2 regions of the Embleya sp. NPDC005971 genome follow, and region 1 is predicted to be linked to the other one. Evidence: riboswitches for the same ligand, from Rfam matches in the RefSeq annotation. Region 1 holds a riboswitch; the other holds the start of a gene.
What was found. A riboswitch is a leader RNA that binds a small molecule or an ion and turns the genes downstream of it on or off. The one in region 1 is predicted to bind S-adenosylmethionine.
Positions count from the first base shown of each region.

Region 2: it holds a riboswitch for S-adenosylmethionine, as region 1 does, so the genes downstream of both, ABZ374_RS01700 (aminotransferase class V-fold PLP-dependent enzyme) here and thrC (threonine synthase) in region 1, are expected to answer to the same signal.

Region 1 is NZ_JBEXUX010000038.1:40,998-55,326, forward strand. Features, by position in the region: gene ABZ374_RS29220 (DUF916 domain-containing protein) at 1-77, shown strand, start outside; gene ABZ374_RS29225 (LPXTG cell wall anchor domain-containing protein) at 121-1,290, shown strand; gene ABZ374_RS29230 (trehalose-6-phosphate synthase) at 1,334-2,800, opposite strand; gene ABZ374_RS29235 (peptidase inhibitor family I36 protein) at 3,006-3,410, shown strand; gene ABZ374_RS29240 (hypothetical protein) at 3,395-4,336, shown strand; gene ABZ374_RS29245 (glucosyl-3-phosphoglycerate synthase) at 4,368-5,345, opposite strand; SAM riboswitch class I at 5,538-5,689, shown strand; gene thrC (threonine synthase) at 5,706-6,980, shown strand; gene ABZ374_RS29255 (MoaD/ThiS family protein) at 6,977-7,255, shown strand; gene ABZ374_RS29260 (cold-shock protein) at 7,677-7,880, shown strand; gene groL (chaperonin GroEL) at 8,400-10,025, shown strand; gene ABZ374_RS29270 (hypothetical protein) at 10,210-10,524, shown strand; gene ABZ374_RS29275 (hypothetical protein) at 10,809-12,314, shown strand; partial or broken gene ABZ374_RS29280 (DUF6569 family protein) at 12,629-12,988, shown strand; gene ABZ374_RS29285 (hypothetical protein) at 13,282-13,665, opposite strand; gene ABZ374_RS29290 (DUF4031 domain-containing protein) at 13,711-13,980, shown strand; gene ABZ374_RS29295 (metal-dependent phosphohydrolase) at 13,997-14,329, opposite strand, start outside.
Region 2 is NZ_JBEXUX010000001.1:397,549-411,877, forward strand. Features, by position in the region: gene ABZ374_RS01680 (cytochrome c oxidase assembly protein) at 1-441, shown strand, start outside; gene ABZ374_RS01685 (hypothetical protein) at 451-861, shown strand; gene ABZ374_RS01690 (response regulator transcription factor) at 1,042-1,455, shown strand; gene trpD (anthranilate phosphoribosyltransferase) at 1,541-2,623, shown strand; SAM riboswitch class IV at 2,736-2,852, shown strand; gene ABZ374_RS01700 (aminotransferase class V-fold PLP-dependent enzyme) at 3,104-4,495, shown strand; gene ABZ374_RS01705 (Lrp/AsnC ligand binding domain-containing protein) at 4,660-4,938, opposite strand; gene ABZ374_RS01710 (exonuclease domain-containing protein) at 5,049-5,687, opposite strand; gene ABZ374_RS01715 (hypothetical protein) at 5,958-6,194, shown strand; gene ABZ374_RS01720 (NYN domain-containing protein) at 6,359-7,984, shown strand; gene ABZ374_RS01725 (hypothetical protein) at 8,064-8,363, shown strand; gene ABZ374_RS01730 (hypothetical protein) at 8,452-9,840, shown strand; gene ABZ374_RS01735 (M48 family metallopeptidase) at 9,857-11,125, shown strand; gene ABZ374_RS01740 (ArsA-related P-loop ATPase) at 11,149-12,333, opposite strand; gene ABZ374_RS01745 (SRPBCC family protein) at 12,341-12,775, opposite strand; gene ABZ374_RS01750 (metallophosphoesterase) at 12,902-13,669, opposite strand; gene ABZ374_RS01755 (AMP-dependent synthetase/ligase) at 14,114-14,329, shown strand, end outside.

The DNA.
Region 1 (14,329 bases):
TCGCCACCGAAAAGGAGGCCGCCCTCGCGAAGGACGCCGCCTCCCCCACCGAAGTCACCGCCGACCCGACCGGCTGAGCACCCGCCGTCGCGTCGCCGCCCCGATCCACCAGGAGCCGACATGCACACCTCCCACCGCCTTCGTCGCGCCGCAGGCTCGGCCGCCGTGCTCGGCCTGGCCGCCGCCGGCGTGCTCGGCGCCGCCGCCGGCGCCTCGGCCGCACCCGCCGACACCCGCGCCGAGAGCCCGGCCACGCCCACCGCGACCGCCTCGCGCAACACCGCGCTGGCCCCGGCCGGCGACGAGATCACCGTCGTCGGGCGCGGCTTCACCCCCGGCGCCCGGGTCACCGTCGCGCTGTACGCCGGCGACACCGTCGACCGGGCGGGCAGCCGCACGCTCGCCGCCGACGGGCAGGGCGTCGTCGCGACGCCGCTGCGGGTGGGCACCGGATTCGCCCCGGACGCACCCGCGTTCGAGGTCCGGGTCGGCGTCGACGGCGGGCCGACCGCCAAGGTCGCGGTGACCTTCGCCGCACCGGCACCGGGCGGCACTCCCCGATCGTTGCGCGCCGCCGCACCGGCGGCCTCGGCCCAACTCGGGCAGGCCGCCCCGCAGGCGGCGGCCGGCGGCGCCAAGCTGACCGTCACGCCGAGCACCGGCCTCGATCCGGCCGGCGCGTCGATCACGGTCTCCGGCTCCGGCTACGCGGCCGGCAGCGGCAACGGGATCTACGTGGTGTTCGGCCCCAAGGAGGCCGACTGGACCACCAACGCGGGCAACTACGGCGCGTCGAAGTGGCTCAAGGCGTTCGGTCCGGGCGGGATCAACCCGGACGGCACGTTCTCCGCCACCCTCACCGACGTCAAGGCCACGTACAAGAACGGCGCGGGCAAGGACGTCGACTGCCTCAAGACCGAGTGCTACGTGCTGACCATGGCCGCGCACGGCTCGCCCGACCGCAGCCAGGACGCGTTCGTCAAGGTCTCCTTCAAGGGCGGCTCGGGCACGACCGGATCGGGCACGACCGGCGGGTCCGCCGGCACCACCGGCGGCACCTCGGGCACCGGCACGACCGGCGCGGCGACCACCGGCGGCGGCTCGACCGGCGGCACCGCCGCGGGCACGAGCGGCACGAGCGGCGGCGACGCGGGCAAGTCCGGCGGCGGCAGCCTGCCGCTGACCGGACCGGCCGGCCTGGTCGGCGCGAGTGTCCTCGGCGTCACCCTGGTCGGCGCCGGCACGGCCGCCGTACTGACCACGCGCCGCCGCCGCAACAACACGCCCTAGGCAGTCGCCCGCGCCCGCCGGCTCGACCGACGGGCGCGGGCGACTACTTGCCCAGCGCGTCCAGTTGCTCCAGGAACCACTGTTGCGGGTTCAGCGCGACCGCTGCGGCGGCCAGCCGCCTGGTGCGCCGCAGCCGCTCGGCGGAGTCCATCGTGAGCGCGGTGTGCAGCGCCTCGGTGGTCTGCGACACGTCGAACGGGTTGATCACGATCGAGTCCGCGCCCAGTTCCTCGAACGCGCCGGCCTCGCGCGAGAGCACCAGCGCACAACCCCCGTGCGCCTCGTCCAGCAGCGAGACCACCGGAATCTCCTTGGCGACCAGGTTCATCCCGTCCCGGATCGGGTTCACCAACGCGACGTCGGCCAGCCGGTACGCCGCCAGCGAGCGCGGGAAGTCGTCGTTGACGTGCAGGATCAGCGGCTGCCAGTCGCCGGTCCCGAACTCGTCGTCGATCTCCTTGGCCACCCGCTGCACCGCCGCCGTGTACTCGCGGTACTCCGGCAGGTCGTGCCGGGAGGGATAGGCGAACGCGACGTGCACCACCCGACCGAGCCATTCCGGTCGGGTGCGCAGCAGTTCGCGATAGGCCAGCAGGCCCCGGACGATGTTCTTGGACAGTTCGGTCCGGTCCACCCGGACGATCACCCGCCGATCGCCGACCACCTCGCGCAGTCCGGCGAGCCGGGTGTCCACGTCGGCACGCGACGCCCGCTCGCGCAGGAACTCGCCGTCCGCACCCAGGCCGTGCACGCCGATCTCGGTCACCCGGCCGGCGTGCGTGACGGTCATCGCGTCCCGGTCCACCACCGCGCCGAGCACGTCCGCGCAACAGTCCAGGAACGCGAGCGCCCAGCGCCGGGTCTGGAAGCCCGCGTGGTCGGCGCCGAGCACGCCCTCCAGGACGAACCGCGCGATGTCGTCGGGCAGCAGGCGGAAGTAGTCCGGCGGTGCCCACGGGGTGTGCGCGAAGTGCCCGATCCGCAGATCCGGGCGCAGTCGGCGCAGCAGCACCGGCACCAGGGTCAGGTGGTAGTCCTGCACGACCACCTTGGCGCCCTCGGCGGCCTCGTCGGCCAGCGCCTGCGCGAACGCCTGGTTGTATGCCTCGTAGGAGACCCACTCCTTGCGAAAGCGCGCGTCGAAGACCGGCTTGGACGGGGTGTCGTAGAGCAGGTGGTGGACGAACCACAACGTCGAATTCGCTATGGCGTTGTACGCCCGGGCGAAGGTGCCCGGGTCGATGTCGAGCATCCGCACCGCCAGGCCGCCGGTGTCGTGACCGGCGAGATCCAGCCGGCCCGAGGGCGCCGCCCGGGTCGCGGTCCGGTCCGCCTCGCCGAGCGCCGAACACACCCATACGGCGCCGGTCCCCTGCCCGGCGGTGGACAGCCCGGACACCAGTCCGCCGCCGCCTCTGCTCACCGAGAGCGTGCCGTCGTCCTCCAGTGAGAAGGACACGGGACCACGATTGGACGCGACCAGGACACCGGCGGGAGGGGGAGCACTCATGCCCCGACCCTAGCCACGCATCCCGGTGCGCAAACCCGGCCCGATCGTGCCCCCGACTCGAACGGTGTGGCGAGTATCACGTGTCCATGTCATTACCGGGAGTAGCGAGGGTGTGCTTTCTCTTGACTCGTCGGGCCGATCCCACTCGCATGCGACGGGCCCGGCACCTCGGGCATGCGGGCAACGGGGCAAGGGGGAATCGGATATGCGCAGCAATCGTGGGCTCGGTGCGGGCGCCGTGGCCACCGCACTGGTCCTCGCGGCCGGCGCCACGCCGGCGGTCGCCGAAGGGGACGGCGCGTGCAACGACGGGGACGCGTGTCTGTACTACAACTCGAACACCAAGGGCGCGCGTTTCGACCATCGGTACAACCTGTCGAACTACGCCGGTTACACGTTCATGCGCTCCCCGGACGGCGGCAGCGGCACGGGGGTGCCGGTGAAGAACCACGCCGCGTCGGTGTGGAACAACGACCCGACGCACGTGCTGCGGATCTACTACGGCAGCAACTATCAAGGTCCGATGCAGGAGATCGGCCCGAAGTCGACGGCCAATCTCGACCCGGCGCTGAAGAACAACAACGCGTCGGGCAGTTGGACCGCGCAGTAGGGCGCCCGCGCCACGCGCCGGCCACGATCGCGCTGCTGTGCCTCGCGCTGGCCGGCTGCACCGGGGCCGGCGACCGCGCCGACCACCCACCCGCGGCCGACCGCGCGTCGGGCGCCCCGCCGCCGGCGGCGACCCCGGTGACCGGCGACGTGAGCGGGCTCGACCTGCCGATCGCGGCCTACCTGCCGACCCCGGAGCAGCGTGCCCGGCGGGCCTCGGCCGAGCTGGTGCTGATCCGGGACTGCCTGGCCCCGCTGGGCCTGACCTACCAGGCGCCGCCGGCCGCGGCCGGTGGGCCGGTGTCGAAGTCGCGCACCGAGCGCCGGTACGGCGTGGGCGACGCGGTCGAGGTGGGCACCTGGGGCTTTCGGCCGCCGGGTGCCGTCGCCGGCGGTACGGACAAGCCGAGCGGGCCGGCGCCGAGCCGGGAGCTGGCGGTGGCGCTGTACGGCGAGGCGGGCGCGGACGGGGTGCCGCCGGATCCGACCGAGGGCCGCGATCGGCCGGGGCCGGGCTGCCTGGGCCGGGCGCGGTTCGCGCTGGGCGTGGATCCGGCGCTGGAGCGCGCGGCGCTGCCGGGTCGACTCGACGTGGAGTCGTTCGAGCGATCGCGGGCCGATCCCCGGGTGCTTCGGGTGTTGGCGCAGTGGTCGACCTGCATGCGCGCGAAGGGGTTCGACTACCCGGACCCGTTGGCGGCGGGCGGTGATCCGGCGTGGGACACGCCCACACCGAGCGCGCGCGAGATCGCCGCGGCGAGGGCGACGGTGGCCTGCAAGACGCAGTACGACGTGGCGGGCACCTGGTACGCGGTCGACGTGGCCTATCAGCGGCAGGCGATCGAGCGTGAGGCGGTGGCGCTGGCCCGGGTGCGGGCGAACGAGGAGGAGTGCGCCCGCCGGGTCGGCGCGGTGCTGGGCGACTAGGGCCTGTCCGGCGGCCGGCCGGAAATCGCCCTCAGCGGTCGACCAGGCGGGTCCGCGCGCGGTACTCGGGCACGGTCGTCATCGGCGGCCGTTCCCGGGCCGCGACGTCGTGGGTACGCAGCCGGAAACCCTCCTCGTCCCGCTCGAACTGGGTCAGCGCGGTGCTCAGCTCGTCCGGGTGCGCGCCCGTGGGGCCGCGGCGCAGTCGACGCTCGACGGCCTGGAGTATCTCCGCCGCCATCCGGCCGAGCCCGGCCTCGTCCTGGTGGCTGTGTCGGCGCACGCCCACATCCACCTGGGCCATCGCGTCCAGGCCGACCAGGCGCAGGGTGTCCACGAGCATCGCGGTCTCGATGCCGTAGCCGCACGGGAAGGGCAACTGTTCCAGGAGCGAGCGCCGGGCCGCGTATTCGCCGCCGAGCGGCTGGACGAAACCGGCGAGTTCCGGCCAATGCAGATTCAGCAGCGGGCGTGCGACCAATTCGGTGACCCGGCCGCCGCCCGCGGGCACGATCGTGTCGCCGATCTCCAGCGGCCGGTCGTACATGGCCTTGACCAGTTGCACCGAGGGGTCGGTCAGCAGCGGGCCCAGGATCCCGGTGACGAAGTCCGCCGAGAAGTCCTTCAGATCGGCGTCCACGAACGCCACGATGTCGCCGTCGGTGACCAGGAGCGAGCGCCACAACACCTCGCCCTTGCCGCGCACGGTCGCCAGCGTGGGCAGGATGTCGTCGCGGTGCACGACCCGGGCGCCCGCGTCGGCGGCGACCCTGCCGGTGTCGTCGGTGGATCCGGAGTCGACCACCACCAGCTCGTCCACCAGCGGCGATCGCTCGATCAGCTCGGTCCGGATCACCTTGACGATGTCCCCGACGGTCGCCGCCTCGTTCAACGCGGGCAGGACGACGCTGACCCGGGTGTCGCGTTTGGCGTCAAGAAGCTTGTCGACGGGCCAGTCGGCGGCGACGGAGGACCGTCGTCGAAGCCAGGCGCTCACCTCGGGCTGCACGTTCGAATTCCCCTGTCGTCGCCGGTGCTCCGGCCTCGGTCGCGGCCACCCTTTATCGTCTCGCGAGGTGGACCGGATGATCGACGCGGCACCGGTTCGGTTACAGTCGTCGTCACCGGATACGACGATCGCACGTCGAGCCGGACAAACGCGGACCGGCCACCTTGCGAAGGGTGTGTCCACCGCCATAGCAGCTCATCCAGAGGGGCAGAGGGAACGGCCCGTTGAAGCCCCGGCAACCATCCGATCGTCATTCCTCGTGACGCGCTTTCGGCGCGAGCGAGCGCCGGCGGTCGGACAGGTGCCAAGTCCGGCCCGTGGGACCCCACGGGTAAAGATGAGGACAGAAAGGCCCTCGCCATGGCGACACCCACCGCCACCCGCTCCACCAGCGCCACCTCCACCCCCTTCGGTCCGGCCGTCGCGCTGTCGTGTCGCGAGTGCGGCGAACGCACCGAACTCGGCCCGAAGTACGCCTGCGAGTCCTGTTTCGGCCCGCTCGAGGTCGCCTACGACTTCGGCACCGTGACGCGCGAGCAGATCGAGGCCGGCCCGCAGAACATCTGGCGTTACGCGCCGCTCCTGCCGGTCTCGGCCGACGTCGCCTCCCGCCCCAATCTGAACCCCGGTTTCACCAAGCTCGTCCGGGCCGAGAACCTGGGCCGCGAGCTGGGCATCGCGAAGCTCCACGTCAAGGACGACTCGGGCAACCCGACGCACTCCTTCAAGGACCGCGTGGTCGCGATCGCCGTCGAGGCCGCCCGCACCTTCGGTTTCACCACCCTCTCCTGCTCCTCCACCGGCAACCTGGCCGGCGCGGTGGGTGCCGCCGCCGCTCGGGCGGGCCTGCGGAGCTGCGTGTTCATCCCGGCCGACCTGGAGGCCGGCAAGGTCGTCACGGCGGCCGTCTACGGCGGCGAGCTGGTCGCCATCGAAGGCACCTACGACGAGGTCAACCGGTTCTGTTCGGAGCTGATCGGCGACCCGGCCGGTGAGGACTGGGGCTTCGTCAACGTGAACCTGCGGCCGTACTACGGCGAGGGTTCCAAGACGCTCGCCTACGAGATCGCCGAACAGCTCGGCTGGCGACTGCCCGAGCAGATCGTGATCCCGATCGCGTCCGGTTCGCAGCTCACCAAGATCGACAAGGGCTTCCGCGAGCTGATCGCGCTCGGCCTGGTCGAGGACGCGCCGTACAAAATCTTCGGCGCGCAGGCGACCGGGTGCTCCCCGGTGGCCGCCGCGTGGAAGTCCGGCCACGACGTGATCCGCCCGGTGCGGCCGGACACGATCGCCAAGTCGCTCGCGATCGGCAACCCGGCCGACGGCCCCTACGTGCTGGACGTGTGCAAGCGCACCGGCGGCGCGGTGGAGGACGTGACCGACGCCGAGGTGGTCGAGGCGATGAAGCTGCTGGCGCGCACCGAGGGCATCTTCGGCGAGACGGCGGGCGGCGTGACCGTCGGTTGCCTGCGCAAGCTGCTCGCGTCCGGCGCGCTGGACCCGGACGCCGAGACGGTCGTGCTCAACACGGGCGACGGCCTCAAGACGTTGGACGCGGTCACGCCGACCACCGGCGCCACCGCGACCATTCGACCCACTCTGGATTCCTTCCGAAAGGCCGGCCTGGCATGAGCGTCTCCGTTCGCATCCCGACGATCCTGCGCACCTACACGGGCGGGGCGGCCGAGGTGTCCGCCGAGGGGACGACCCTCGCCGAGGTTCTGGGTGCCTTGGAAAAGGACCACGCCGGAATTCGCGCGCGCATCCTCGACGACGAGGGCAAGCTGCGTCGCTTTGTGAATCTGTACGTGGACGACGAGGATGTGCGCTTCGCGGACGGGCTTGCCACGGCGATCCCCGACAAGGGCACCGTTTCGATCATCCCGGCGGTCGCCGGCGGTTGCTGACGCGATAGGCCGACGGTCCCGATCTTCATCGAGTCGGGCCCGAAACGGAACCGAGAAATCCGCCGTCCGGGGCTCCGGGCGGCGGATTTCTTGGTCTCCTCGAAGTTGTGCGTTACACGTGTTTAAACAGGTCCATTTCCGCGCTTTGGCGGCGACGCGTCGGTAAACCCGTGGTCGGGATCACATCCGTTTTGTGCAGAAAGTCGCTTTCCTGATGAATTGAAATACGGCCTTCATGACAATTCGCGAGGAATGCGAGTTTTATTCACTCGGGAATTGTCGTCCGATTGACCTGTTGCTCCGGGCATCCGTCCGGATACATTCAGCCGCGGTCGTAGCGGAAGGCCGGGTCCTTCTGGATACGAACCCGGAGCTGCGACGTGCAGTATCCGTGAAAGGGCCAGTAACAGGGGAGTTAGGAATGGCTCAGGGCGCCGTCAAGTGGTTCAACGCGGAGAAGGGGTACGGCTTCATCGCGGTCGACGGTGGTGCGGACGTTTTCGTCCACTACAGCGCGATCCAGATGGACGGGTACCGGACGCTCGAGGAGGGGCAGCGAGTCGAGTTCGAGATCTCGCAGGGGCAGAAGGGGCCGCAGGCCGACATGGTCCGCGTCACCGCCTGAACCAGGGAGCAATCCGCTCCTCTGCTTGAAACGGTCCACACACCACGGACTGCACGACACACCGCAGCACACATCCTGTCCGATCTCCCGTTCTCCCCGCCGATCCCTCGTCGGATCGGCGGATCGGGTTCGATCGGTGACCGGGGCCCGGCCTTCCCGCCACGCGGGGGCCGGGCCCCGGTCGTTGTGCGTCCGGGCCCGTGCCCGCGTCCGGCCCCCGGCGCGCGGGCGCCCCGTCGCGCGGGCGATCACGGTGGGCGCGACCCCGCCGGACCCGGCCCCACGTGCGACACGCGCGGGGGTACGCGCGGAGGGGTCGGGACCCGCCGTTGCGCTTGCACTCGGCATGGTCGAGTGCTAATCATTGGCGTTAGCACTCTGGATGTGAGAGTGACAGAAACGGACCGGGCCGGTGAGGCTCGGCACCCGTGAGGGAGGGATCCTCGCGGTGGTCGGGTCGTCCGTCGCGGGCGCCAGTGCGGTCCGGCACTCACCCCCGTTCTGGGAGGACTTCACCACATGGCCAAGATCATCGCGTTCAACGAGGAAGCGCGCCGCGGCCTCGAGCGCGGGATGAACCAGCTCGCCGACGCCGTCAAGGTCACGCTGGGCCCCAAGGGCCGCAACGTCGTGCTCGAGAAGAAGTGGGGTGCGCCCACCATCACCAACGATGGTGTGAGCATCGCCAAGGAGATCGAGCTCGAGGACCCGTACGAGAAGATCGGTGCCGAGCTGGTCAAGGAGGTCGCGAAGAAGACGGACGACGTCGCCGGTGACGGTACGACGACCGCGACCGTCCTCGCCCAGGCGCTCGTTCGCGAGGGCCTGCGCAACGTGGCCGCCGGCGCGAACCCGATGGCCCTCAAGCGTGGCATCGAGAAGGCCGTCGAGGCCGTCTCCGAGCAGCTTCTCGCGCTTGCCAAGGACGTCGAGACGAAGGAGCAGATCGCCTCCACCGCCTCGATCTCCGCCGCTGACCCCCTGATCGGCGAGATGATCGCCGAGGCCATGGACAAGGTCGGCAAGGAAGGCGTCATCACCGTCGAGGAGAGCAACACCTTCGGTCTCGAACTCGAGCTCACCGAGGGCATGCGCTTCGACAAGGGCTACATCTCGCCGTACTTCGCGACCGACATGGAGCGCATGGAGGCCGTCCTCGAAGACGCCTACGTGCTCATCGTCAACTCGAAGATCACCTCGGTGAAGGACCTCCTCCCGCTGCTGGAGAAGGTCATGCAGTCGGGCAAGCCGCTCATGATCATCTCCGAGGACGTCGAGGGCGAGGCCCTGGCCACGCTCGTCGTCAACAAGATCCGCGGCACCTTCAAGTCCGTCGCCGTCAAGGCCCCGGGCTTCGGCGACCGTCGCAAGGCCATGCTCGGCGACATCGCCATCCTCACCGGTGGCCAGGTCATCTCCGAGGAGGTCGGCCTCAAGCTCGACACCGCGGGTCTGGAACTCCTCGGCCGCGCCCGCAAGGTCGTCGTCACCAAGGACGAGACCACCATCGTCGACGGCGCCGGTGACTCGGACCAGGTCGCGGGTCGGGTCAACCAGATCCGCGCCGAGATCGAGAACTCCGACTCGGACTACGACCGCGAGAAGCTCCAGGAGCGCCTGGCGAAGCTCGCGGGCGGCGTGGCGGTCATCAAGGCCGGTGCCGCGACCGAGGTCGAGCTCAAGGAGCGCAAGCACCGCATCGAGGACGCGGTGCGCAACGCGAAGGCCGCCGTCGAAGAGGGCATCGTCGCCGGTGGTGGCGTGGCCCTGCTCCAGGCGTCCACCATCGCGTTCGACAAGCTCGAGCTGGACGGCGACGAGGCCACCGGCGCGAACATCGTGCGCCTGGCCGTCGAGGCCCCGCTCAAGCAGATCGCGGTCAACGCCGGCCTCGAGGGCGGCGTGGTTGTGGAGAAGGTGCGCAACCTGACCCCGGGTCACGGCCTCAACGCCGCGACCGGCGAGTACGTGGACCTCATCGCCGAGGGCATCATCGACCCGGCGAAGGTCACCCGTTCCGCGCTGCAGAACGCCGCGTCGATCGCCGCGCTGTTCCTGACCACCGAGGCCGTCATCGCCGACAAGCCGGAGAAGAACCCGGCCCCGGCCGGCGGCGCTCCGGACATGGGCGGCATGGACTTCTGATCCGCTGAGGGTCGCCGGACCCGCACGGCCGGTCGTTCGACGAACGAGGCGGTCCCCTTCGGGGGGCCGCCTCGTTCGCGTTTCCGCGTGTTCGCTCGTTCGAGTGGGGGTGGCGACTTACCCTGAAATGGTCTCCGGGCGGCCTTGGCGTCGTTCTCGTACGGCATGGATCGAGGTAGGCGAGGTGGACGAGACGACCGCACCCGGGATCGATGTGGGCGTCGCCTGGCGCGAAATCGTGACCATGTGGCAGGGATTGGACGTGCCCGAAGGCCGGCGCGCCGAGTTCGACGGAGAGAACATCACGATGTCGCCACCACCCCTACACGGGCACGAACCGGTCGTCGACCGCTGGGATCCCACAGGACCGTCCGTAACCCTGTTCTCCGAACCCGATGGTGGACCGTACCGACAGTTCCTTCACGTTGCATACGGCAAAACGATCAGGATCCCCGAACCCTTCGGGATCGACCCGGACACCTCGGACTTCCCCCGCTGAGCCGATATTCGCCGGCATCGGCGGTCGCTCGCTCGTAGGCTCGTGATGCGACCGCGGGAACTACGTGTTCCTTCTGTCTTGGCGTACAAGCGCTTTCGGGGTGCTTGGGGTTCGAATCCCTGTCCGGGACCCGTGACCTGCCCGCGGTCGCACGCCATTGCACCCGGGGAACTGCGTGTTCGTACAGAGCCGTTTCCCATCGGTAGGAAGCGGTCCCACGGTTGATCCGGGGACCACATACCGGACCCGCGATCTACCCCGGGTGCCCACGGGGGAGCCTTCCGATGACCGAAATCCTGCGCGCCCTGAGCGCCGACCATCCGGCCCGTGCCGAGGCCGCCGCCACCGTCGTTCGTTTTCTGGACGTCGCGGTGGCCGCGACCGGGCGGGCCTCCTTCTACAACACCCGCGACGAGCAACTGGCCCTGGAGCAGGACGCGCACCGCGCGATGGTCGCGCTGGACCGCCGCCTGTACGCCGGTCTCGTGTGCTCCCCCGGGGCCACCGACCGCAGCCGGCAGCTCGGCGTGTTGCACCTGCTGGATACGCCGGCCCACGAGGACGACGGCACCGCCGTGTACGACGCGGTCGCCGCGCTGACCGTGCCGCGTCGGCTCAAGCTGTTCGGTCTGCTGGCCGAGCGGCGGGTGAACAACGCCCGGGTGCGCCGGTTGATCCTGCGCACCGTCCTGGGCTCCGCATCGCTGGAGTTGTGGTCGGTGCGCTACCGGGACAAGCTCGCCGACGCGCTGCGGCACGCGTGGGGGCTGCGGATGAGCGGCATCCTGCGCTCGATCCTGACCAGGCTGCTCGCCAGCGCACGGCTCGATGCCAAGGAACAGCGCATCCTGGCCCGGGAGATCGACCGCTGGGCGGCGGATCCGGCGCTCGCGCGCGAGTGCGTCGCGTTCGTACTCGGCGCCGACGGCCCGTACACGCTGCCGCTCCCGGTCGCGTATCGGGCCGCCCGTACCGACCTGGCCGCGGGCGCCGCGCTGCCGTTCGAGACGCTCGAAGGGCTGCGCGGCCGATTTCATCCGAACGAGAAGCCGGCGCGCGTGCTGGAGCTGACCGCCGAGCGACTGACCGCGGGTCAGCGGCTCGCCGGGCAGCGGCAGGCCGAGCGCGCGGGCGTCGAGGTCGGGGTCGACCTGGACCGCTACGACGCGGTCCGGCTCTACCTGTACGCGTTCGCCACCGGGATGACCGACGACCTGGCCGCGGCGCTGGATCGGCGGGCCGCCGCCGGTGCGGCCGGGCTCGACCTGGCCGACCGCCGGATCGCCCTGGTGCTGGACGGATCCGCGTCGATGCGCGGCGGCCTCGACCAGCCGCTGCGGCCGATCGCGACCGTGCTCGCGCTGCGCGACGCGTTGCGGGCGGCGGCGGCCGAGTGCCACGACGTGTGGATCGGCGGCGTCCCGGACGGCCGACTGGTGCGGCCCGCCGGGGCCACCTCGGCGGCCGAGGCCCTGGTCGCCGCGTTGCGCACCGGTGCCGAGCTGATCGTGGTGATCGGCGACGGCTACGAGAACGCGCCCGCCGGGCGGTTCGCGCAGGTGCTCGACGCGGCCCACACCCTGGGCGTCGCGGTGCCCGTGGTCCAGCTCTCGCCCGTGCTCGCGGCCGAGGCGACCGGTCTGCGCGGCTACGCGCCGGACCTGCCGCTCGCCCCCGTCCATCGTCCCGAAGCGCTCGAACTCGCCTGGTGCCGGCTGATGTTGACCATCGATCCGGCCGCCGCCGTACCCGCCCTGTTGCGCCTGGCCCACCTGGAGGTGACCGGATGAACACCATCGCCCACGCCCCGCTGCCGATCGGCGAGCTGCTGGCCGGCTGCACCCTCGGCCCGGTGCAGAGCGTCGGCCGGATGCAGGTGCTGCCGCTGCTCGGCGACACGTGCGACGCGCCCACCGTCGCGCTCCCGACCGATCTGTGGATCGGCACGAGCAACTACGGCACGCTCACCTTCGTCAATCACACGCCGCACGTCGCGCTGGTCCCGTGCCATCTCGCGGTGATCGTCGAGCGCAGCGCGCAGGACCACGCGATGCCCAGGGCGGCGCTGGTCGAGCCCTCGGGTCGGCTCGCGTTCGACGCGGCGATGTGCGTGCAGCAGACCCAGGCCGGGCTGATCCCGGAGGGGCCGCAGCCGCTGGCGGTGTTGCCGCTCGCGCTGCGGGCCGCCGCCTCGGCCGGTGCGGACGCGGACGGGTACAGCCGGTTGTGGTCGGCCGTCCAGCGCTTCAACGCCTCCTCCGGCCTCGCCGAGACCGGGAACCTGGTGCTGTTCCTGAAGCACTTCGCGCTCGAACTCGAACGTTTCGTCGCCGAGTTCGAGTGCGTCGAGGATCAGGTGGGCGCGGTGGTGTTGCTCGACGGCGAGATCGCCGGGATCGAGCGGGCGCCCTCGCGGGCTTACTGGTCGGCGATGTGGGAGCCGCTGATCAGGTCCTGCTACGGCGCGGAGGCGGTCCGCCACGGTCTGCACGATCCGGGCGATCCGCCGCCGAGCCGGACCGTGCTGCACCTGCCCGGGGGCGACGGCGCGGCGGCCGGGGACCCGTACGACGTGCTCGCCGAGGCGCTGCGGGCCGCCGACGCCGAGGAGCAGCGACGCGCCGAGCACACCCTGGGCGACGCCGACGCGCACCCGGTGGCGCTGGTCCCGGAGCACACGCATGCCGGGGTCACCGTGGGTCGGGCCGCGAGCGAGCGGCTGGTCGGCGCGTATGCGCTGGGCGGCGATCGGCCGATCTACGCGTCGTTGACCGCGCGCTCGTTCGGCGGCCGAGTCGCGGTGAGGCCGCCGAGTGGGGCGATCGCCTCGGCGTCTCGTTCGCACACCCAGTGCGGGTCCTCGCCCAGCTCGGGTTCCAGGTAGAGCGGGTGGTCGTCGTGCCGAGGGCACGGCGGCCACACCGTGCCGTTCTCGGCGAGCGCCTCCTGGACGTCCTGCCCGATCAGTCCGGGGACGTACGCGGCGCCGTCGGGCCACTGCTCGACCCACCACTTGCGCTCGACCAGGGCGTGCTCGACCACGGTCACCGTCTCGGGGGTCTCGACGCCGTGCGTGCGCAGATCGGCCAGGACCAGGGCGCGGGCGGTCAACAGGGCGACGTCGGTGGGATCCTTGCTCATGGTCCACAAGTGTGCGTGATCGCGACGTATACGAGAATCGACCGCGTGGCTCTCCTCATCGATCCCCCGGCCTGGCCCGGACGCGGGCGGCTGTGGTCGCACCTCGTCAGCGACGTCTCGCATGCCGAGCTGCACGCGTTCGCACGCGAACTCGGCGCGCCGGAACGCGCGTTCGACCGCGATCACTACGACGTCCCGGCCGACCTGTACGCCAGGGCGCTGGCGAACGGGGCCGAGCCGGTCTCCAGTCGGGAACTGGTGACCCGGCTGACCGCGGCGGGGCTGCGGCAACGCAAGCGTTACCGTCCGCGCTGACCGGGTCGACGGCGGGTCAGGACTGCTGGCGCGGGATGGTGCCCTCCAGGCGCTCCAGCTCGGCGCGCATGTTGTAGCGGGCCGCCTCCTCGTACCGGGCCGCGCCCAGTCGGGTGTGGAACAGCCGGGGCAGCGACATCAGGTCGCGCAGCACCGCGGCGCGGGCGGCCCGGAACGCCTCGTCGGGGACGAACGCGTACTCCTCGCGGACCGCCGCCGTGTACGCCTCGTAGCGCTCGCGGTCGGCGGCCAGGATGGCCAGGTCCGCGTCGCACAACACGTGCGCGTTGTGGTCGGATTCGCCGGGCGCGTGCTCGGCGGTCACCCGGACCAGGCGCGCCGTCTCGGC
Region 2 (14,329 bases), on a different contig from region 1:
CTGGGTATCGCGATCATGAGTTCGTCCAACGTCCTGGCCGGTGACTGGTACAACGACCTCGGTCGGGACTGGGGCGCGAGTCCGCTTTCGGACCAGGGCACGGCGGGCGGAATCCTGTGGGGCAGCGGCGACATCATCGGACTGCTGGTCTTCCTGGTGTTGTTCGTGCAGTGGGCTCGGGCGTCGGAGCGCGAGGCGGTCCGCGAGGATCGTCGGCTGGATCGGCTCGAACTGATCGAGGCGGGTCGCAAGGCGCGCGAGGAGCGGTTGGCACGCGAGGCGGCGGAGGCCGGCGAGGGTGCCGAACCGGGCCTGGAAGCGGCCGGAAAATCCGTGCCGAAGAGCACTCTTCCGGGTGACTCTGCCCGAACGGGGGAGGCCGACTCGGCCGTCCGGGTCGCCCGAGGGTCCGAACCGCGGTCGGCCGACGCGGCCCAGTAGCGTCGCGGCATGATCCTCGAACGTTTCCTGCGCCGTCGTCGACCGGAGCCCGCCCCCGTGCTCGTGGACGACGGCACGCTCACCGTCGTCGGTTCGTGCTTCGATCCGGCTCGGGCCGATTCGGCGGTGGTCGCGGAGCTGCGGGCGGCCGGAGTGCCGGTGGATACCGGGGTGTTCGTGATGCGGCACGTGCTCACGCTGCCGGACCTGGCGGCGGCGGACGAGGCGGCCCGGATCCTGACGCCGGACGGCTGGGCGGTGGTGGCGCCGACACCCGACGAGCTTCCGCTGCGGGTGCTGATCTCCCGACAGCAGGTGCTCACCGGCCTGGAGCCGGCCCGGGAGCGGACCCGGATGGCGGGCCTGGCCCAGCGGTTGGGCGGGGACGCGCAGGGCTACGAGGTGCTCGCGCGCGGGTGAGTCGCGGGCGCGGCCGGCGCGGCGGGTGTGGGCGAGCCGGGACGAGGGCGTGACGAGGCACACATTTTCCCGCCGGAAAGCGCTAACATCCTGGTCGGTCCGAGTGTTGCCCCCGTAGCCGAACAAGCGTTGAAGATGCGCAGCCCCGAAGATTCGCAGCCCAGACACAGGCAGGTGGACATGACGCGCGGCGAGACCATGACCGTCCTCGTGTACAGCGACGACCGCAACACCCGTCGGAAGGTCACCCTCGCGCTCGGGCGCAGGCCCGCCGTCGACGTGCCGTTCGTGGAATACCTGGAATGCGCCACCGAGCCCGCCGTGATCGAGGCGATGGACAAGGGCGGCATCGATCTGGTGATCCTGGACGGGGAGACCGCCCCGGCCGGTGGCATGGGTGTGTGCCGTCAGCTCAAGGACGAGATCTACAACTGCCCGCCGGTGTTGACCCTGGTCGGTCGCCCGCAGGACGCGTGGCTGGCCACGTGGTGCCGCGCGGACGCGGTGGTCGCCCACCCGCTGGACCCGCGCACGCTCGCGGACGCCGCCGCCGACCTGATCCGCGGTCGGATCGCGGGACGTCAGCCGGCCTGACCGCATCCCGGATAACCGCCCGGCCGGGCCCGGCCCGGTGGGTACGCTGTCGCGGACTTATCCGATGACACAGCGGGAGCGGACCATGGGCGCCTCGACCTCTACGAACAAGAGCGGCGGCAACCCGGCGGCCCGTTCCTGGCGGGACCTCCTGGCGGCGCTCATGCGTGGCGACGACCTGCCCGCCGACGCGACCGCGTGGGCGATGGACCACATCATGACCGGCGAGGCGACCCCGGTGCAGGTGGCCGGGTTCGTGATCGCGCTGCGGGCCAAGGGCGAGACGGTGGACGAGGTCTCCGGCCTGGTACAGGCGATGTACGCGCACGCGTCGACCATCGAGGTGCCCGGCCGGACCGTCGACATCGTCGGTACCGGCGGCGACCTGGCCCGGACCGTGAACATCTCGACGATGTCCGCGATCGTGGTGGCGGGTACGGGCGAGACGGTGGTCAAGCACGGCAACCGGGCGGCGTCCTCGTCGAGCGGGGCCGCCGACGTGCTCGAAGCGCTCGGGGTGGTGCTGGACCTGACTCCGGATCAGGTGGCGCGCACGGCCGAGGAGGCGGGCATCACGCTGTGCTTCGCGCAGCGCTTCCACCCGTCGCTGCGGCACGCGGCGCAGGCGCGGCGCGAGTTGGGGGTGCCGACCACGTTCAACTTCCTCGGGCCGTTGACCAATCCGGCCCGGGTGCGGTTCCACGCGATCGGGGTCGCGGATCTGCGGATGGCGCCGATCGTGGCCGGGGTGCTGGCCGATCGCGGTGCGACCGCGCTGGTGTTCCGCGGCGACGACGGCCTGGACGAGTTGACCGTCACCACCACGTCGCAGGTGTGGATCGTGCGGGACGGCGACGTGCGCGAGGACCGGGTGGATCCGCGCGACCTGGGGATCGCGCTGAACGGGATCGAGACGTTGCGCGGCGGTGACGCGGCGTTCAACGCGGAGGTCGCGCGCAGGCTTTTCGCGGGGGAGAAGGGTGCCGTGCGGGACGCGGTGTTGTTGAACTCGGCGGCGGCGCTGGCCGCGTTGGGTACGGGCGAGGGGTCGCTGACCCAGCAGTTGGCGGCCGGGATCGATCGGGCCGCCGAGGCGATCGACTCGGGGGCCGCGCAGGCCGCGCTCGAGCGGTGGGTGGCCACGACGCGTTCGTTCGCACAGGGGTAGCGGGCTCGGCGGTCGGGTGGGTCGTGCGCGGCCCGCCCGGCCGGCGTCCAGGATGTGGGAACGATGGGGCCGTCGTTGCGCGCGACGTTGCATCCGGTAATAATTCTGCGCAGGTCACGAGTGACAGTGGAAAGCCCCGGCTTGCTGTCCGGCAACCCTCGCTCCGCGGTGGGGTGCCCCGGGTGATGACACGGTCAGGCGTCGTAAGGCGTCCTGGCAAGCGCGGACCCCTCGCATGACGGCAGTCGATGCTCCATGTGACCCGGGTCCTGTACCTGGGGAGCATGTGATGGCGTGAAATCTCTTTCTCGAAACGGGCGAATCGCCCTATTCCGTACGCGCTGAGTTTTCGCGCGTCATTCCCGGGTCGTCATCGGCCCGGTCCCGAGATCACTTTTCATCAGCGGATCAACCGGCTCCGTTCAATGTCGATCAATCGACATGCGCCGGGGTGTTCCGTGCCTGCCGAGGAGTTTCGCCATGTCTGTCGACACCACTTCCGCCGCCGCCCTCGACTGTGACGTCGCCATCGCCGCTCCGCTGCCCGTGGTCGGTCGGGATGTTCTCGTTCCGCTGGTGACCGGTGGCGAGGTCGAGTACGCCGCGCTCGACTACGGGGCGAGCGCGCCGTGTCTGCAGCGGGTGTGGGACGACGTGTCCGCCTACCTGCCGTATTACGGAAGCGTGCATCGGGGCGCGGGCTACCTGTCCCAGCTGTCCACCGATCTGTACGAGCAGAGTCGGGCCACGGTCGCGAGCTTTCTGGGGTTGCGGGCCGACGACACGCTGTTGTTCACCCGCGGCACGACCGACTCGCTGAACCTGCTCGCCTCGGTACTGCCGCGGGGCACCCGGGTGTTCGTCTTCGAGACCGAGCACCACGCGGCGCTGCTGCCGTGGCGCCGGCACGCGGGGGTGACCCAACTGGCCGCGCCCGGATCGCCGGCGCAGGCGGTCGCGACGTTGGAGGCGGCACTCGCCGGGTCCGGCGACGGGCCTCGGCTGGTGTGCGTGACCGGTGCCTCGAACGTGACCGGCGAGATCTTCCCGGTCGCCGAGCTGGCCGAGGTCGCGCATCGGCACGGGGCGCGGATCGTGCTGGACGCCGCGCAACTGGCGCCGCATCACCCGGTGTCGGTGGCCGACCTGGACGTGGACTGGATCGCGCTGTCGGCGCACAAGTTGTACGCGCCGTTCGGCTCGGGCGTATTGGCGGGTCGGGGCGACTGGTTGGACGCGGCCGAGCCGTACCTGGCCGGTGGCGGGGCGAGCAAGGCGGTCAGCCGGGACCACGTGGAGTGGCAGAGCGGGTCGGCTCGGCACGAGGCGGGATCGCCGAACGTGATCGGCGCCTACGCGTTGGCTTCCGCGTGTCGGGCGATCACCGAGGCGGGGCCGGCGGCGCTGGTCGCTCGCGAGGAGGCGCTGTCGGCACGGCTGCGGGCGGGGTTGGCGGCGATTCCGGCGGTGCGGGCGCTGGAGCTGTTCGGGCCCGAGTCGGCGCGGGTGGGCGTGTTGTCGTTCGTGGTCGAGGGGTGGAACAGCTCGCGGTTCGCGGCGGTGTTGTCGGCGGAGTACGGGATCGGGGTGCGGGACGGGTTGTTCTGCGCTCATCCGTTGGTGCGGCACCTGTTGGGCGGGCGGGCCGATCAGCCGACCGAGTGTGGGTCCCCGGACGCGCCCGAGGGAGAGCAGAACCTCAACGCGATCCGGGTGAGTTTCGGGCTCGGGACGCCGGTGGAGCATCTGGACCGCTTTGTGGCCGCGGTGCGCGAGCTTGTGGAGCGGGGGGCGTTGTGGAGCTACACGGTTGATGGCGGGCGGTGTGTTCCGGACGCGGACCCGCGCACACGGCAGTTGCCGGCGGCGTAGGTACTCGGCCTTGCCGGCCGGGGGTCTTCAAGTGCCGAACGGGCCGGGCGGCGGCCCCGCCGGGGGTGTCCTCGAACGCCGTCCGGGCCGGTTCGGTCGGCCCGGGCGGGGCTTGTCGCGGTGGCGGGCGGCCCCGGGCGCTTGTGGGGCGCCCGGGGGCGGAGCTATTCGAGGCCGATGGCGAAGGCGGCTTCGAGGTCGTGGTGGGAGTAGGTGCGGAAGGCGATGTGGGTGGTGGTGGCTTCCACGCCGGGGACCTTGTTCAGGCGGCCGGGGATGACGTCGGCCAGGTCGTCGTGGGCGCGGACGCGCACCATGGCGATCAGGTCGAACTCGCCGGTCACCGAGTAGACCTCGCTCACGCCCTCGATCGCGGCGATCGCCTCCGCGATTTCCGGGGTCTGGTCCACACGCGTCTTGACCTGCACGATCGCGGTGATCACGGGGTAGTCCTCCGGCTCTCGACGACAAGATGCCCGAGCTTAGTCGGCGCGCGACCCACGCGGGCAGCCACCACGGGCGGAAGAACCGCCCGATCGACACGCCCGGAGGGTCACCCGATCGGAGTGGTTTGCCCCGGCCACGCCCTGGGCGCCGGCGGTCGACCCAGGTCGAGCAGGTCGGCCAACTCGTGCCGCCCGCTCTCGTGCATCCGGCCGATGAACGCCCGCAGCACGTGCGCCGTCGCCCGGGCGTCGGCCAACGCGCGATGGGTCGGGTCGGTGGGGGCCTCGAAGTAGCGCGCGAGGGTGCCCAGGCGCATGTTCGGCACCGTGCCCGGCGGCAGCAGCGCGCGGGCCAGCGCGAGCGTGTCCACCACCCGCAGATCGGGCCACGGCCGACCGCACGCCAGGCTCGCCGCACGCAGAAAGCCCACGTCGAAGGGGGCGTTGTGGGCGACCAGCACGGCGTCCTCGGCGAAGTGGGTGAACGCCGGCAACACCAGGTGCAGCGGCGGCGCGTCGGCCACCAGGTCGTCGGATATCCCGGTCAGGTCGGTGATGAACTCCGGGATCGGCACGCCGGGCGCGACCAACGTCGCGAACTCGCCCAACCGATCCGTCCCGCGCACCCGGACCGCGGCGATCTCGGTGATCCGGGCCTCCTGCGGATCCAGGCCGGTCGTCTCCAGATCCACGACCGTGAACACCTGTCGTTCCACCTCGTCACGAATCGCTCGGGATCCGTGCATGGTTCGCAACTCGTGGCCCGGGGCGATACTGTCCGGCGGGCGGGAACGCCGCGGCGGGTCGGCCGCCGGCAAGCCCTGACCCGCCGAACCTCGTGACCGGCAATCCCGGTGCGCGGTGCTGCTCATGTACCGGACGGTACGTTTCCGGCCCGACACGGCCGCGCCCAGGTGCCTCTCGCCGCCCGGCATCATGGGTGTACGCGGACCGCTCGCGATCGGAAAAGCTCGCGACCGAACAGGACTCGCGGACCAAACAGGAAAGGAACACGCATGTCGATCCAGGCCCCCACCGAGGACACCCGGTGGCGTTGCTCGCTCTGCGGCAACCTGACCCGGTTCGACGTGACGCGGACCACCAAGGCGGTCGAGTTCACCCACCTCGACCTCGCGGGCGTCGCCCGGGTCGAGGAACGCGAGATCGTTTCCGACGAGATCGAGTCGGTGCGCTGCCGCTGGTGCAACGCGACCGACTCCGTCGAGCTGGTGGCGCGCCCCGACGCGAGCTGAGCGCCGAGACCGTGCGGCGACAATGGGACTGTGCATCGTTTCGGCATCGGGGCGGCCCGGCGCGGCCGTCCCCGGTCCGGAACGCGCCATGATCAAGGCGTCGGCGTCCCGGCAACGGTGACGCGGGGAGGGGCCTCAAGGGAACGGGAAGGACCGGAGGAGCAGTGAGCGGACCGGATACCCGCGCGGACGAGGTCACGCCTGCGCACGCCGCCGAGGCCGCCGAGGCGGTGCCGGCAGCCGAGCCCGACCTCGACCCGCAGGCCCGGACCGAGGCGGGGACCGACCTGTCCGGCGTCCCCGCCGAGCCCGAGGGGCCCGTCGACCACGCGGTCGACCCGGAGCCGGACGGCCGCACCGATCCCGGGGCGCACGCGCACCCGGCCGGACCGGGAGGCGCCGACTCCCCGCCGGCCCGGGCGCCACGCGCGGAGCCGCCGCCTGCGGACTCCCGCCCCGCCGACTCGCAGCCCGCCGAGCCCGAGGCGCTGTCCGGGCCGTTGCCCGAGGCGGTTCGGGTCCGGGTGATCTCGGTGGCCGCGGACGCGCTCGGCACGATGACCGCGGACGAGGTGCCCGGCCCGCTGCGCCGGTTCGCCCGCTTCACCCACCAGCGCCGGGCCAAGTTCGCCGCGACCCCGCTGGCCGCCGCGCTGGAGAACGACCCGGTGTTCCGGCAGCGCATAGCGGAGCGCTTCCGCAAGGGCCTGCCGGAGATCTCCGAGGCGCTGGAGGCCGGCAAGGTGCCCGCCGCGGCCGACCCGCTCGACGTGGCCGCCGCCGCGTACCTGCTGCGCCCGCGCGGCTGGGTCCGGTTGATCGAGACCGCCGGCGACGCGGCCAAGGAGGCCGCCGCCGACCGCGCCGAGGCCGAGGCCGCCGAGACGTTGTCCCGCCTGGAGCGCGAGGTCGGCGTACTGCGCGCGGCCTCCAAGACCGAGCACGAACGGCTGCGTGCGGAGCTGGAGACGGCCCGCAAGGAGGCCGACCACCTGCGCCGCCAAGTGCGCGGCCTGCAGGGCAGTGCCAAGCACGAGGAGAAGGAGGCCCGCCGGGCCCGCTCCGAGTTGGACGCGGTGCGGGTCGAGGCGCAGACCGCGATCGCCGCCGCGGAGAAGGAGGCCCGCCGACTGCGCGGTCGGGTCGCCGAGGTCGAATCGGCGCTGGAGGCCAGCCGCCGGGCCGCCCGCGAGGGCCGCAGCATGGAGGACACCCGGGTCCGGCTGCTCCTGGACACCGTTTTGGAGGCCGCGCAGGGCCTGCGCCGCGAACTCGCGCTGCCGCCGGTGGGCATTCGGCCCGCCGACCTGGTGGACGCGGTGGTGCCGGGGGCGTCCGGGATAAAGGACATCGCCCAGCGCGCGTTGGAGGGCGACGACCCGGCTCTGCTCGACCAACTGCTCGCGCTGCCGCAGGCGCACCTGGTGATCGACGGCTACAACGTGACCAAGACCGGCTACCCCACGCTCGCGCTGAACAAGCAGCGCGACCGGCTGGTCGGCGGGCTCACCGGGCTCGCCGCGCAGACCGGCTGCGAGGTGACCTGCGTGTTCGACGGCGCACAACTGGACGCGCCGGTGCTGCTGGCGCCCGCGCGCGGGGTGCGGGTGATGTTCAGCAAGCCGGGCGAGACGGCCGACGAGCTGATCCGCAGGCTGGTCCGGGCCGAGCCGCCGGGCCGTCCGGTCGTGGTGGTCTCCACCGACCGCGAGGTGGCCGAGGGCGTGCGCAAGGCGGGCGCCCGACCGGTGCCCTCGACGATGTTGCTGCGCAGGCTCACCCGAGGCTGACTCCGGCCGCCGTTCGCACCGCGTGTCGGTGCCGCTCCCTACCGTTGACCGGGAAAGTCGACGAAAGGGGAGAAGCCACATGCGCATCGCCTGTCGTACGCACCGAGGCCGCGGCCGCGCCGGCTGCGTGATACCGGCCTCGATCGGGCCGGCGTTGATCAGCGCTCGATCGATGGATTCCGACGTATCGCCCGAATTATCGGGTGTCTCTCCGTTTGCCGACTCCGGCGAGTACGGCGAGCGCGCCGCTCACCCGGACCACACCGAACTGGACGAGGAAACGCTGACGGCGCTGCGTCTGTTCGCGGCCGAGGGCATGCTCGCGGCGGTCGGCGCCCAACTGCGCGAGCCGATCGGCGGGGCCGTCCGACCCGGGTGACCCGCGCCGACCCGGCCGGCGACCTCGTTCGGGGCCGCCCGGTCCGGTTCGGCCGGCCGTTCGTGCCGCCCACGTTACGATCGACCACGTGGATGACCCGAATCGGGCCGCGCGCCGGATCCGCAGCCTGCTGCCCGTCCTGGTCGTGCTGTGCGCGCTCGCCCAACTCGGCGCCGTCCTCGGAGTCACCCGGTTCGTCTCGGACACGGTGACCGACGCGCCGTCACGACCGCACGCCGGCGCCTTCGACGGTCCCGGCCGGCCCGCGGCGGACGGCGGCGAACAACACGCCAACGCGCGTCGGACCGCGGTCGGCGCACTCCTGGACCGGCGCGCGGCCGCGTTCCTCTCCCGCGACCGCGAGGCGTTCACCGCCGGCCTGGACCCGCAGGACGCCGCGTTCCGCCAGACCCAGATCGGCGTCTTCGACAACATCGCCGAGGTGCCGTTCGCCGGGTGGGAGTACGAGATCGTCACCCCCGACGTGTTCGAACTCCCCGCCGCGCGCAAGAGCGCCCTCGGCGCGCCCGCCTTCACCGCACAGGTCGACCTGCTCTACCGGATCACCGGGCACGACGTGACCCCGGTACGGGTGCCGCAGTACCTGACCTTCGTGTTGCGCGCCGGCACCTGGTACCTCGCGGCCGACACCGACGGCACCGCGGCCGGGATGCGCACCCCCACCCAGGTGTGGGACCTGGGGCCGGTCACCGTCGTCCAGGGCACGCACAGCACGGTGCTCGGCATCGGCACCCGGGACGAGCTGCGCGCGTACGCGGACACCGCGGACAAGGCGGTACCCCAGGTCAGCGCGGTCTGGGGGGAGTCCTGGCCCGGGCGTACGGTCGTCGTGGTGCCCGGCACCCAGGCGCAGATGGCCCGGCTGCTCGGCGCCGAACCGAGCAAATATCTCAAGATCGCGGCGGTGACCACGGGTGAACGCGGCGCGGCCGCGGACGCCGCCGCCGCCGACCGGGTGATCGTCAATCCGGACGCCTTTCGCGAACTGGGCGACCTGGAGCGTCGGGTGGTGATGGCGCACGAGATCACCCACGTGGCGAGTCGGGCGTTCACCCGGGCCTGGACGCCGACCTGGCTGTCCGAGGGCTTCGCGGACTACGTCGGCTACCTCGAATCGGCGCAGACGATGCGCACGGCCGCCCCCGAACTGCGTCGGGACGTGAAGGCGGGCAAGGTGCCCACGCAGTTGCCGGCCGACCCGAGTTTCGAGACCACGCAGGACGACCTGCCCCAGGCGTACGAGATGGGCTGGTTGGCGTGCAAACTGATCGCCGAGCGGTGGGGACAGGTCAAGCTGGTCGAGTTGTACCGTACGGTCGGCGCCGAACGGCCGCCCGGCGTCAACGCGCCCGACCCGGCCTCGGCGCTCGCGTCGGCGATGGTGTCCGTGCTGGGCACCAACCCCGACGCCTTCACCAAGACCTGGCTCGACTACCTGCGGACGCAGGCCGGATGACGGGGGTACGGCGGGCATGTCGGTCCAGAGGTTGTTGCTGATCTGCCTGGTGTGCACGGGCCTGGTGCTGCTGGTGGCGGTCGTGGTGACCACGCCGTGGCGCCCGTTGGCGGAGCCGCCCGGCGGCTTCACCCACCCGGACGCGGCCCGGGACTTCACCACCGCCGAGATCGCCCGGGGCCGCTCGTTGGCCCGGGCCGCCCGGCCGCCCGCGTACCTGTCCATGGCGCTGTCGCTGGTGGTCTCGCTCGTGCTCGGGCTCACCCCCCTCGGTGCGCGGGTGATCGAGGCGGTGGCCCGGCCCGTGGGCGGGGGGTGGGCGTGGCGGATCCTGCTCGGCGGCCTGGTGCTGGCCCTGATCGGCCGGCTGGCGACGCTGCCGTTCGCGGCCCGGCTGGAGGTGGTCCGGCGACGGTACGGGTTGTCCGTGCAGTCGTGGGGGAGCTGGTGGCTGGACCTGGCCAAGGGCTTCGCGTTGTCCACCGGGCTGCTCCTGCTGGTCGCGCTCGGCCTGTACGCGCTGATCCGGGCGCTGCCCCGGGCCGGCTGGCTGCTCGCGGCGGGCGCGGGCGCGCTGCTCGTGGTGGCGATCTCGTTCCTGTATCCGCTGCTGGTCGAACCGGCGTTCAACAAGTTCCACTCGATGCCGCCGGGGCCGCTGCGCACGTCGCTGATGCAACTGGCCGAGCGGGACGGGGTGCCGGTCCGGGACGTCCTGGTCGCGGACGCGTCCCGGCGGACCACCGCGCTCAACGCGTACGTGTCCGGGTTCGGCTCGACCCGGCGGATCGTGGTCTACGACACGACCGTGCGGGACGCGGATCCGCGCGAGGTGGAGCTGATCGCCGCACACGAGCTGGGGCACGCCAAGCGCAACGACGTGCTGCACGGGACGCTGATCGGCGCGGCGGCGCTCGCGGCGGGCGTGTGCGCGCTGGGGCTGCTGATGACGTGCGCGCCGCTGCTGCGCCGGGCGGGCGCGGACGGTCCGGGCGACCCGCGTTCGTTGGCCCTGCTGCTCGCGGTCGTGGCGGTGATCGGCACGGTGGCCGGGCCCGGCGAGATGTTGATCAGTCGGCGGCTGGAGGCGCGCGCCGACGTGCACGCGCTCGACCTGACCCGCGACCCGGACGCCTTCATCCGGATGCAGCACAGCCTGGCCGTGGCCAACCGCTCCAACGTCACGCCGAACCCGATCCTGCAGTTCCTGTTCGGCTCACACCCCTCCGCCCCCGAGCGCATCGCGCTCGCGCGCGACTGGGAGCGGTTGCACGGGAAGGGGTGAGCCGGGCGGGACGGGCGAACCGGCTACGTGCTCGGGCGCATCCAGACCGCCGGGTCCGGCACGAAGCGCACCCGCAGCACGCCGTCGCGCAGACCCGCGCCCTCGATCACGCAGCGGCGCAGGGCCGACGGGAGCTTGAACAGGCGGCGGTTCGGGCCGACCGTGATCACCAGTTCGTCGCCGCGGCGCAGCAGGTCCAGATCGTCGCGATCGGTGCCCGGCAGCGGAAGCAGCAACGTCAGCCGCTCGCCGTCGCGTTCGATCAGGTGCTCGTCGTCGGTCCGGCCGCCCGGCCCGACCGGTGCGAAGTGCACCGCCACGTCCGCGAGTTCGGCTGCGCCCAGCGGCTCGGCGGCCAGGGTCGGGATCTGTGCCAGCGGCACCCGCGGGAACAGCGCGCACAGCGCGTCCACCGTCTCGCGCGCCACCTCGGCCCGGGAACGCACCACCGGATCGGGCGAGTCGGCGGCGCCCACCCCGTTCACGATCACGTCCTCGATCCGGTGGCCGAACAGCGCCAGCGCCGACGCGGCCCGCCGCGCCGCGGCCAGGGCGACCGTCCCGGGCCGGACCACCACCCGGACCGTCGTCGTGGGCGCGGACACCAGCGTCCGCAACACCTCCAGCTCGATGTTCACCCGTCGAGCCGTGTCGTAGACCCAGTCCTCGGGCATCGGCACCCCCGCGACCGCGGCCAGCACGGGCCGCAGGGCCCGGGCCGCCTGACGCTCGACCGGCAACAACCGGTCCAGGTAACGGGCCAGTCCCTCCGGCAACGCCAGCGCCGGCACCGCTCGTTCGACGGCGGGCAGGTCGACCACGATCAACTCGTAGCGCCGCGCGTTCACCGCCCGCGCGAGCACCCGCAGCGCCAGCACATCGCCGGCGCCGGGCAACACGGTGATCTCCTCGGGATCCAGCGGATCCACCCCGACCACCGCGAGCGCTTGGCTCAACCGATCCTGGACCAGGAGGAACTCGCGCTGGAACTCGGCCCGCGCGGCGACCCGCTGCACGGTCAGATTCGGCAGCGCGTCGAACGGGTCCGCGCCCACCGGCACATCGAGCACCGCGTCCAGGTCGCGGGTGCCGTCGGCCGCGAGCAGCAGCGTGCGTCGCCCGGCCCGCGCCGAGGCCACCGCCGTCGCCGCCGCCACGGTGGTGCGTCCGGCCCCGGGGAGGCCGGTGACCAGCAGGACCCGCGTCACCGCCGGTTCAGCTCTCGACGCGCTTCTTGAGCCCGGTCAGGGCGCGGTCGATGATGACCTTCTCGGCCTTGCGCTTGAGCATGCCCAGCATCGGGATCTTGACGTCCACGGTCAGTTCGTAGGTGACGTCGGTGCCGCCGCTGATCGGGCTCAGCGCGTAGCGACCGTCGAGCGCCTTGAGCATCTGGCTGGTCACCAGGGTCCAGCGCACCTCGCGGTCGCCGTCCCACGTGTAACCGAGCACGTGCTCGTCGCTGATCACCCCGGCGTCGAGCTTGAACCGCACGCGCACCGCGCGCCCGATCGCGTCGTCGACCTCCAGGACCTCGGTCTCCTTGACCTCGCCGGTCCACTCGGGATAGCCCTCGAACCCCGCGATGACGGCCATGACCTCGGCCGGCGTGGCGTCGATCGTGATGGTCGAGCTGGTCCGTTCAGCCATCGTGAGGAGTCCTCCGGAAGCTCGCGTAGCTGTTATGGCTGTCCCGGACGGACATCACCGGATGTCCGCGTACAACCGATCCGCTCGAAGGCTATCGTGCCCGACCTGCGCGTACGCGGCACCGGCTCACCAGGTGAGGACGTACGGTTTGCCGGTGGCCTGGAAATGCCCCACGTTGACGCATTCGGTACGTCCGATCCGCATCCGCGCCCGCAGCGGCTGGTGCACGTGACCGAACAACACCAGGTCGGGTCGGGTCTCGTGGATGGCCCGCAGCACCGCCTCGCTGCCGCGCTCGAACCGGCGGGCCACCACGTCGTAGGTCAGGTCCGGCACGGCGGGCGGGATGTGGCAGCACAACACGTCGACCCGACCGACCGCGGCGACCTTGGCCGCGTACTCCTCGTCGGAGATCTCGTACGGCGTGTGCATCGGCGTGCGCAGCCCGCCGCCGACGAAGCCGAAGGTGCGGCCGCCGATCTCGACGACCTGGCCGTCGAGCACGGTCACCCCGGCACGCGCGTAGTCCGGCCACAGGTCGGGCACGTCGACGTTGCCGTAGGTGACGTAGGTCGGCGTCGGGAAGGCCGCGAACAGCGCGGCGTACTGCCGGCGCACCGCCTGCTCGATCGCCGCGCGGGCACCGCCCGGCACGTCCGCCCACAACGCCCCGGAGAACGCCCTGGCCTCGGTGAACCGGCGGGCGTTGCGCAACGCGAGCAGCCTGCGGGTGTTCTCCACCCCGAACAGGTCGGTGAAGATGCCCCGGTCGAGGTCGTGATAGTCGAGGAAGAGCACCAGATCGCCCAGGCACACCAGGGCGTCGGCGCCGTCGCCCGCGTGGGCGAGTGCCTCGGCAGCGCCGTGGACGTCGCTCACCACGTGGACCCGCATGCCCGTCACTGTACTGACGGCTCGGAACCGAAACCGACGGCGTGTCGGGGTTGCCTCCGTCACACCCGTGCGTCACGGCGAATCGATACTCTCGACATGCACCACCGAATCGGGACGGATGGACCGTCGGTCCGCGGACCGGATCCGCGTCGATCCGGCCGGGGCCTTGTCCGTGGCGTGAGCCCGGGCACAGGATCCTCGTGACCTCTGTCCCCCGGACCTACTTGCCAGTAACGTCTGCCACCGTCGACGACTCGACAGGGCCGACGAAGAGCCGCACCGACCGGACCCACCGAAGAAACAGCCGAAGAACCGACCGAAGAACCGACCGAAGCACAGACCCGTGGGCCCACCGGCGAGTTCGACACGCCGGCGACGGACCGACACGGACACGGCAAACGGCAGCGCCGTACCCCGGCGCCGAGACCGCAACGAGGAGCATCAGTGCGCGAGTGCAGCGTCCCGGCCCTGGCCGAGGTTCCCGCGGAGGGCAACCTGACCGACCTCATCAAGCGCAACGCCGCGGAGGCACCGGATGCCCCGGCGCTCGCCCGCAAGGTGGGCGGACGCTGGACCGATGTGACCTCGACCCGGTTCCTGGCCGAGGTGTACGAGATCGCCAAGGGCCTGATCGCGTCGGGCATCGAGCCCGGCGACCGG